DNA from 3 places in the Pseudomonas sp. I3-I5 genome. Region 2 is predicted to be linked to each of the others. Evidence: predicted binding sites of a transcription regulator. Region 2 holds the regulator's gene; each other region holds the start of a gene.

The links. Region 2 encodes FliA, which starts transcription of late flagellar genes. Its sites were predicted from a motif close to CTAAAGTTTNNNNNNNNNNNGCCGNTAA; they were not measured.
Region 1: a site for FliA is predicted at 1,611-1,638, ahead of MOP87_RS16145 (methyl-accepting chemotaxis protein). Genes of this name have one in related genera too.
Region 3: a site for FliA is predicted at 1,593-1,620, ahead of MOP87_RS02910 (methyl-accepting chemotaxis protein). Genes of this name have one in related genera too.

The regions. Positions count from the first base shown of each region.
Region 1 is NZ_CP093940.1:3,619,270-3,622,531, reverse strand. It holds gene MOP87_RS16145 (methyl-accepting chemotaxis protein) at 1-1,574, opposite strand, end outside; gene MOP87_RS16140 (FAD-dependent oxidoreductase) at 1,749-2,978, opposite strand; gene MOP87_RS16135 (LysR family transcriptional regulator) at 3,117-3,262, shown strand, end outside.
Region 2 is NZ_CP093940.1:3,127,295-3,130,556, forward strand. It holds gene MOP87_RS13855 (protein phosphatase CheZ) at 1-730, opposite strand, end outside; gene MOP87_RS13860 (chemotaxis response regulator CheY) at 751-1,125, opposite strand; gene fliA (RNA polymerase sigma factor FliA) at 1,231-1,971, opposite strand; gene fleN (flagellar synthesis regulator FleN) at 1,968-2,801, opposite strand; gene flhF (flagellar biosynthesis protein FlhF) at 2,895-3,262, opposite strand, start outside.
Region 3 is NZ_CP093940.1:669,169-672,430, reverse strand. It holds gene trmA (tRNA (uridine(54)-C5)-methyltransferase TrmA) at 1-471, shown strand, start outside; gene MOP87_RS02915 (neutral zinc metallopeptidase) at 620-1,501, shown strand; gene MOP87_RS02910 (methyl-accepting chemotaxis protein) at 1,707-3,262, shown strand, end outside.

The DNA.
Region 1 (3,262 bases), 490 kb from region 2:
GCGCGGGCGGCCTCGATGGCAGCGTTGAGCGCCAACAGGTTGGTCTGCTGGGAGATCGACTTGATCACCTCCAGCACGCCGCCTACGCGCTCGATGTCTTCGCCTAGCTGGGTGATCGCGGTGGCCGCGCCCGAGATGTCGGTCGCCAGGCCTTCGATGGATTCACCGTTGCGACTGACTTGGTCCTGACTCTTCTGCGCCTCGACCAATGAGCTGCGAGCCGTGTCCGAGCAGTCCGTGGTGTTGCGCGCGACCTCATTGGCGCTGGCCGACATTTCGGTGATGGCGGTGGCGAGCAGGGTGTTGTCCACGCGTTGCGCCTCTGCCCGATCGGCCAGGCCAGTGGACAGTTGCGCCAGCTCGTTGGCTTGTTCTTCCAGTGACACCGACTCCTCGGCTATGTGGCGCAGCATGGCCTGCAGAGAGCCGGCGTACTGGTTGACGGCCGTGCGCAACGCGCCCAGCTCATCATTGCGCACAACGTCTAGCTGAGCACCCGCCTGGCCGCCTTGACCCAGGCTTTCGATTTGCGCCGTGGTTTCGTCGATCTGGGTGAGCAGCCGCTTGCCCGCCAGCCATGCCAGCCCCAGCAAAATGGCCAGTAAGGGCAGCAGGAACAGCAGGATCTGGCCGGTGAGCTTGTTCGCCAGGCCGACAACACGAGCTTCGGGGGTGACCAAGCCAATGCGCCAGCCAGTGCCTTCCATGGTAGCCAGGGTGACGTAGGCCGGCCCATCGAGGCGCGCATCGTTATCCAGATAGAGGGTAGTGGTGCCAGCCGGCTTGCTCGCCAGGCTATCGGCCACTGGCTTGAACCACGGTTGTTCCTGGCTCAGGCCGGCAAGGGTCGGCAAGCCCTTGGCGCTTTTTGCATCGGGGAAGAACAACAGGTTACCTGAGGCGTCGACCGCAAAGGCGTAGCCACCGGTGACATTGCCGTTGGCCTTGAGGAAGGCCGCAAGGCCGTCGAGCTTCAGGTCGATGGTGGCGACGCCGGCGAACGCGCCCTGGGCGTGATAAGGCACGCTGCACGTCGTCATGGCGACGCCGCTGACCGGGTCCTGGTACCCATCCGACCAGACACAGCGGCCCAAGGGCGCGGCTTTGGCGCCGGTGTACCAGGACTCAGCCTGATACGGCGCGGTTTGCGCAGCGTTGTACTCGTCCGAGTAATCCAACCCATTGCTGGCGTTGCGTGCCCAGAAAAAACTGCGGCGTTCAGTGCCGGCAACGAAGCCGTTCGGTTCTGGCCACAGCCCGCCGCCTGCAATGGCGGTATCGCCTTGGCTGTCGATCACGTTGGGCAAGTTGGCCTTGATCAGGTTCTCGTCGCGGGGCAGGGTCTCGGCCAGGTGCGCCATCGCAGCCGCGGTGCCCTCGATGCGGTTCACCTGCATGGCCAGCTGGCGGGTGATGGCGCTGGCCGACTGTTCCGCCGCCTCGGTGCCAGCTGCAACCAGTTCAGGCTTGCCGCCCAAGGTCATGACGCTATAGATCGCCAATGCGGTGAGTGCCAGCAACGTCAGGATTCCCAGGGTCATGCGCCCGGAGATGCGATTGGGAAGTAGCGACATGCTGAAGCTCCACAAAATTTAGGTTGGCTTTCATTGATTACGGCAGCCAAGCCCGATAGTTGAGGTGCTACATCATGTTTCGTATGAGCGGACGACCGATGGCGACAAAAAGGCTATGAATCGAGGGGGAATCAGCCAAAGCCGAGCACACTTTCTGATACCCATGAAGCATCGTCACCCTCTCAAACGATAAACGCTGTCCGGGCTGTCTTCAGTCAATGGCGTATCAAGCACCCCTCCCGCCATCGGTAAACCTTGCGCCCATCCCGCAGCCAACACCTGCACGTCCCGCACTGGGTCGCACGCCCTGACCCTTGCATCGCGCAACCGACACGTCTGGGCATCCGTTGCGAACAAGGCGCGGGCAAAGCCCCGGCCCTGTTCCGAAAGCCGTGCGGTTTTGGGGGCGCGGATCGTTGTAAATACCTCAAACGCCTCGGTGGGCTCGTTGCCGGCAACAGCCAGGCAGCGAGCCAGGTGCCAGGCGTCTTCCAGGGCCTGGCAGGCGCCTTGGCCGGAGGTGGGCAATGGCGCATGCGCAGCGTCGCCGATCAACAGCACGTTCGCGCGGCTCCACGTGTGCAGCGGTTCCAAGTCGTGGACTGCAATTCGCCGGACGGCCTGGATGGGGGTTGCCCGGATGATGCGTGAAACGGGCTCGGGCCATTGGGCGAATTTATGCTCGACCTGCGCCCGGTCATCGGCTTGGCCAGCCCCTTCGTTGGACGAGCATGCTTGCGCGGCGGCCCAATACACCAGGTCAGGTCGAACCGCCACCGCACCGAAGCGCTGCCCCGTTCCCCAGTAATCCTGGATCGACACATCGTCCACCAGTGCGCGCGACCCTTGGGCCACGCCGATCCAGTTCACGAACCCTTGATAGCGCGGGGTGTTGTCACCCGCGACGAACTTGCGTGTCACCGATGCCATGCGCCCGTCCGCACCGATCAGCACGTCTGGGCGGATGCGTGTGCCGTTGCCGAAGCGGGCCACGGCCTGGCCCTGGGCATCCAGGTCGATGGCAACTGCCTGGCAGCCGAATTCGACTGCGATCCCCGCCCGCCTTGCATGTGCGAGCAACGCGTCCTGCAAATCCCGGCGCAGCACCGTTACGGTGGGGTAGCCCATGGTTCGGTCCAGCAGTTCGATATCCAGGCCTCCCAACGCATTGCCGGCTGCATCGTACCGGCGCATGGCAAGGGGCCTGCCGCCGACGGCCTGGATAGCGTGCAACACGCCGAGCTGCTCCAGCACAAAGCTGGCGTTGGGCCAGAGCGTCACGCCGGCCCCTCCGGCTGCCGGTACACTGCGGCGCTCAAAGACCCGTGGGTTGAAGCCCTGCTTGCGCAACGCCAGCGCCGCGCTCAGCCCTGCAATGCCTGCACCCACTATCGCTATGTCCACGTTCCAGCCCTCCTTGTTCATTCACTGCCCCGCGCCAGGTCATTGAGCGCTGGGGGCAAAGGGCAATCGTAGATTTCCCCGCTTCAGATCACTAGCGTGCAAAAATGGGACGTTTTCATACCTCAGGTGGGATAGTCAGTGCGCAATGAGCTCGATCTGAATGCGGTCCGTGTTTATACAGCGGTGGTGGATGAGCAGAGTTTCGTCGGCGCCTCGCGTGTGTTGGCCATGCCGTCTTCGAATGTCAGTCGCCATGTCGCTTCACTGGAGCGACAGCTCGGCAC
Region 2 (3,262 bases):
CACGCTTATCGGCATGAATCTGCGGACCTTCACCCCGAGTCGGATGTTTTTCTCGATCTTTTTCTGCGCGCAACTGATCCTGGTCATGCTGGATGCCTGCAAAGCGGTCGACCTGGCTGGCCATCATCACCAGTTTCAGCAGGTTGCTTTCCACTTCGGTCACCAACGCCGTGACGCGCTTGATCACCTGCCCGGTCAGGTCCTGGTAATCCTGGGCCAGCAGGATGTCGTTGAGATGGCCAGCCACCTTGCGGTTACCTTCGGCGCTGTGCGCCAAGAAACCGTCGACGCGCTTGGCCAGGTCGCGAAACTCCGTGGCGTTCACTTCCCGGCGCATGAAGCGCTGCCAATCGGCACTCAGCGCTTTGGCTTCGCTGGCCAGGTCGTTGAGCACAGGCGTGCTTTCCTCGACCAGGTCCATGGTGCGGTTTGCCGCCCCTTCGGTGAGCTTGACCACATAGGACAGGCGTTCGGTGGCGTCGGTAATCTGCGACACCTCTTCGGCCTGGGGTATGGTCGGGTCGATCTGGAAACTGACGATGGCGCTGTGCAGTTCGCGGGTCAGCTTGCCCACTTCCTGGTACAGCCCCCGATCGCGGGTCTGGTTCAACTCGTGAATGAGTTGCACCGCCTCGCCGAACCGTCCGCGCTCCAGGCTTTCGACCAACTCCTGGGCATGCTTTTTGAGGGTCGATTCGAACTCGCCCAATGACGTGTGTGATGAACTCATGGCGCGCCCCCTGACGTGACTCAGCCGTTGACGCGTTCGAAGATCTTCTCGATCTTTTCTTTGAGCACCTGGGCGGTGAACGGCTTGACCACATAGCCATTCACGCCTGCCTGGGCGGCCTCGATGATCTGGTCGCGCTTGGCTTCCGCGGTCACCATCAACACCGGCAAGCTCTTGAGCTTGTCGCTGGCGCGCACTTTGCGCAGCAGGTCGATACCGGACATGCCCGGCATGTTCCAGTCAGTTACCAGAAAATCGTAATGGCCATTTTCGAGCATGGGCAGCGCCGTCATGCCGTCATCGGCTTCGCTGGTGTTGGTGAAGCCCAGGTCACGCAGCAGGTTCTTGATGATGCGCCGCATCGTCGAAAAGTCGTCGACGATGAGGATTTTCATGTTTTTGTCCAATTAGACCTCCAAGCAGTCTCAAACGCGCTCGGCCCCGAGCGCGCACTCAATCGATTCGGTACAACGTGGAAAACGGCAACGACGGCGGCGGGCTCAACGGGCCCGCCATTCCCCCAGGCGGCTGCGCAGGCGCGCGGCGCATTGGCTGTGCAACTGGCTGACCCGCGACTCGCTGACCCCCAAGACCTCACCGATCTCCTTCAGGTTCAGTTCCTCGTCGTAGTACAGCGCCAGCACCAGGCGCTCACGCTCCGGCAGGTTGGCGATGGCCTCGGTCAACGCGACCTGGAACCGCTCTTCCTCCAACCCACGGGCAGGCTCGGCCTGGCCGCTAACGCCGTCCTCATGCAAGCCTTCGTGCTCGCCGTCCTGCAACAGGTCGTCGAAGCTGAACAGGCGGCTGCCCAGTGTGTCGTTGAGAATCCCGTAATAATCATCGAGGCTCAACTTGAGTTCGGCAGCAACTTCATGATCTTTAGCGTCGCGGCCGGTTTTGGCTTCTACCGCGCGCATGGCGTCGCTGACCATGCGGGTGTTGCGGTGCACCGAACGCGGCGCCCAGTCGCCTTTGCGCACCTCGTCGAGCATGGCGCCGCGAATGCGGATGCCGGCATAGGTCTCGAAGCTGGCGCCCTTGCTGGCGTCATACTTGTTGGCGACCTCGAGCAGACCGATCATGCCCGCCTGGATCAGGTCCTCGACCTGCACGTTGGCAGGCAGTCGCGCAAGCAGGTGATAGGCGATGCGCTTGACCAGCGGGGCATAGCGCTCGATCAGCTCATATTGCGCGTCCTTCGAGGCGCGGCTGTACATCTTGAAGCCGCTGGCGCTCATGACATCGAACCTGCACTGGTCGGCTGCACCAGGCGTTCGACGAAGAACTCCAGGTGGCCACGGGGGTTGGCAGGCAGCGGCCAGCTGTCGACCTTCTGCGCAATGGCCTTGAAGGCCAAGGCGCATTTGGAGCGCGGGAACGCCTCGTACACGGCACGCTGTTTCTGCACCGCCTTGCGCACGCATTCGTCGTAAGGCACGGCGCCCACGTACTGAAGCGCCACATCCAGGAAGCGGTCGGTGACCTTGGTCAGCTTGGCAAACAGGTTGCGCCCTTCCTGAGGGCTCTGGGCCATATTGGCCAGCACCCGGAAGCGATTCATGCCGTAATCGCGGTTGAGCAGCTTGATCAGCGCGTAGGCATCGGTGATCGAGGTCGGCTCATCGCACACCACCAGCAGCACTTCCTGAGCCGCGCGCACGAAGCTGACCACCGAATCGCCGATGCCGGCCGCAGTATCAATCACCAGCACATCGAGGTTGTCGCCGACTTCGCTGAACGCCTGGATCAGACCCGCATGCTGGGCAGGCGCAAGGTGCACCATGCTCTGGGTGCCCGAAGCGGCCGGGACGATGCGCACACCGCCCGGGCCCTGCAGCATCACATCGCGCAGTTCGCAACGCCCCTCGATGACATCGGCCAGCGTGCGCTTGGGCGCAAGGCCCAGCAACACATCGACATTGGCCAGGCCCAGGTCGGCGTCGAGCAGCATGACCCTGCGGCCCAGCTCGGCCAACGCCAGAGACAGGTTCACTGAAACATTTGTCTTGCCGACGCCACCTTTGCCACCGGTCACGGCGATCACCTGTACGGGATGCATGCTACCCATGTCTGTTCTTTACCTTGTCTCGCTGGGACTCATGCCACACGAAGGGCAATGCTGCGTACCCCTTGGCATAGCTACCTTGCACACATTTCATTTTCAACCCGCTCGCCGTGGGTTGTGGTAGAGATCAGCGAACATGTCGGCCATGGCCTCCTCGCTGGGCTCGTCCTGCTGCTGCACATTGACCGCGCGGGTGACCAGCTGGTGCCCACGGGGCAAGTGCAGATCGTCCGGGATACGCGGCCCATCGGTAAGGTAGGCCACGGGCAGTCGGAAACTGATGGCAAGGCTCAGGACATCGCCCAGGCTTGCCGACTCGTCGAGTTTGGTCAGGATGCAGCCGGCCAGCCCGCAGCGCTTGTAGCTGTGGTAGGCCGCGGTCAGCACCTGCTTCTGGCTGGTGGTGGCCAGGACCAGGTAATTCTTCGCAGCGATACCGCGACCGGCCAGGGTATCGAGCTGCA
Region 3 (3,262 bases), 2.4 Mb from region 2:
GATGACGACCTGCTGGAACTGTACTGCGGCAACGGCAACTTCACCTTGCCGCTGGCCACCCGCGTGCGCCAGGTGCTGGCTACCGAGATCAGCAAGACCTCGGTCAACGCCGCACTGAGCAACCTGGCCGAGAACGCTGTGGATAACGTGCGCCTGGTGCGCTTGTCGGCTGAAGAGCTGACCCAGGCGCTGAACGAAGTGCGCCCTTTCCGCCGCCTCGAAGGCATCGATCTGAAAAGCTACGCATTCGGCACGGTCTTCGTTGATCCGCCGCGCGCCGGCATGGACCCGGACACCTGCGAGCTGACCCGACGTTTCGAGCGGATCCTGTACATTTCGTGCAACCCGGAAACACTCGCGGCGAACATTGCCCAGCTCCACGACACCCACCGGATCGAACGCTGCGCGTTGTTCGATCAATTCCCCTACACCCACCACATGGAAAGCGGTGTGCTGCTGGTGCGGCGCTGAGCCTGGACCCTGTGCAGGCCGGGGACGATGAAATTGAATTCAGGCGCCCCGGCCATCTCCAATGCGCTAGACAGCCGCAGGTGCCCTGACACCTGAGGCTGTGTTGAACTAATATTTGTCTTCTTGTTTCACGCTCTGGAGAGCACTCATGGAATGGCGAAAAGGCCGGCGTAGCGACAATGTGGTCGATGCACGGGGCGCAGGTGGCGGTGGCGGTGGTATGCGCTTTGGCGGTGGCAAAGGACTGGGACTTGGCGCCATCTTGCTGATTGTCGGGATCGGCTGGCTGACGGGCCAGGACCCTTTGCAGATCCTTGGTCAATTGACCGGCCAGATGCAGCAGCAAGCGCCTGCCGTGACCGATGGCAAGGCGCCTCCGGCCAATGACCAGCAGGCGGAATTCGTCGCCTCCGTATTGGGCGACACCGAAGACACCTGGCAAGCATTGTTCGCCCAGTCCGGCAAACAGTACAAGGACCCCAAGCTGGTGCTGTTCAACGGTCAGGTGAATTCTGCCTGCGGCTTTGCCACAGCGGCGGTCGGGCCGTTCTACTGCCCGGCGGATCAGCAGGTGTACCTGGACATGTCGTTCTTCCGAGAAATGGAAACACGCTTCTCGGCTGCTGGCGACTTCGCCCAGGCGTACGTGATCGCCCATGAAATCGGCCACCATGTGCAGACGCTGCTTGGCGTGTCGGCCAAGGTGGACGCGGCACGGCGTAGCGGCCAGCGCATGGAAGGCAGCAATGGCCTACTGGTGCGCCAGGAACTGCAAGCCGACTGCTTTGCTGGCGTGTGGGCCTACCAGGCACAGAAACGCCTGAACTGGTTGGAACCTGGCGATGTGGAGGAAGCGCTCAATGCCGCCAACGCCATCGGTGACGACCGACTGCAGCAGCAGGGTCAAGGGCGCGTGGTGCCGGACTCGTTCACCCATGGCACCTCGGCCCAACGCGTGCGCTGGTTCAAGGCCGGGTTCGCCGAAGGCGACGTCGACAGCTGCGACACCTTCAGCGCGCGTACTCTCTGAAGGTGCTCAGCGTTGCGTCCTGATTGATTCGTCCATTGCAGCACCTGTGGTCGCTGAAACGCGCCGTATCGCCCCTACGGCTGAAAAAGCGTTTCAGCTTCCTCGCCAACGGCCGATAACTCCAGCACGATTGAGCGGGCAGCCAGAATAACAACGCCTTGCGATCGGAGATCAAGAGAGCGAAAACAACTTCTGGAGTGCGTGCATGAACAGCTGGTTTGCCAATATCAGCGTCAACCTCAAACTCGGCCTGGGCTTCGCCCTGGTGCTGATCCTGACCGGCCTGCTGGCCCTGGTGGGCTGGACGAGCCTGGGCGGTCTCATCGACCGCAGCAACTGGATGAGCGACATCGGCCAGTTGAACAAGGACCTTACCGACCTGCGTATCGCCCGCCTGCAATACATGATCGCCAACGGCGATGATGCCGCGGCTGCCAATACCCTGGCCAAGCTCGATACCTTCAGCAAGCAGCAAGCTTACCTGGAGCACACGTTCAAGAGCCCCGAAAACGTCAAGCTGCTGGGCGAACTGGGCGACATCATCAGTGCCTACAAGGTATCGCTGTCCAAGATGCGCCAGGGTTACGACGCCAGTCGTGCCGCACGCGCCGCCATGACCCGCGCCGGTAGCCAGGCGGACCAGGCCATGGAAGCCTTGAGCCAGGAAGTCATGGCTCGGCCCGAGGCCGACAGCGTGCGCCTTGCGCAGTACCAACTGATCAGCAAGGCCCGCCAGCAATTGATGCAGGTGCGCATCGATGTGCGCGGCTACATCGCCGACAACACGGCGGACAATGAACAGGCGGCTCTGCGCCAGCTCGATGCGGCGCTCGCGGTGGTCGATAGTCTCAAGCGCGAGCTGTCCGGCCCAAGCGACCGGGTGCAACAGCTCGAGCGCGCAGTCACCGACTACCGTGAAGCTACGCGTCAATTCCGCGATGCCGTGACCACCATTACCGGTGCTCGCGCCGAGATGACGGTCCAGGGCGCGGACATCGTCAAGCACAGCGATGCGCTGTACAAGATCCAGCTGGAGCGTCGCGATGTCGAAAGCAGCCAGGCGCGCACCTTGCAGACCATCGCTACCCTGCTGGCGTTGCTGGTGGGTATCGTGGCCGCCGTCCTGATCACCCGGCAGATCACCCGGCCGTTGCAGGACACCTTGGCGGCGGTCGAGAAAATCGCCAGCGGCGACCTGACCCAACAGTTGCATGTCACCCGCCGCGACGAGTTGGGGGTGCTGCAGCAAGGCATTGCCCGCATGGGCACGACCCTGCGCGAGCTGATCGGGGGCATTCGCGATAGTGTGACCCAGATCGCCAGCGCTGCCGAGGAGCTGTCGGCCGTGACCGAACAGACCAGTGCCGGTGCCAATAGCCAGAAAGTCGAGACCGACCAAGTGGCCACCGCAATGCATGAGATGGCCGCCACGGTTCAGGAGGTGGCACGCAATGCCGAACAGGCTTCGCAGGCGGCGACAGGTGCCGATGGCGAGGCGCGGGCCGGGGATCGGGTGGTGGGCGAGGCGATCAGCCAGATCGAGCGCCTGGCGCAGGACATGCACCGCTCCACCGAGGCCATGACTGCGTTGCAGCAGGAAAGCCAGAAGATCGGCAGCGTCATGGACGTGATCAAATCGGTGGCCGAGCAGACCAACCTGCTGGCCCTCAACGCGGCTATCGAGGCGGCACGTGCAGGCGAAGCCGGACGCGGTTTTGCCGTGGTGGCAGACGAAGTGCGCGGGCTGGCTCAGCGCACGCA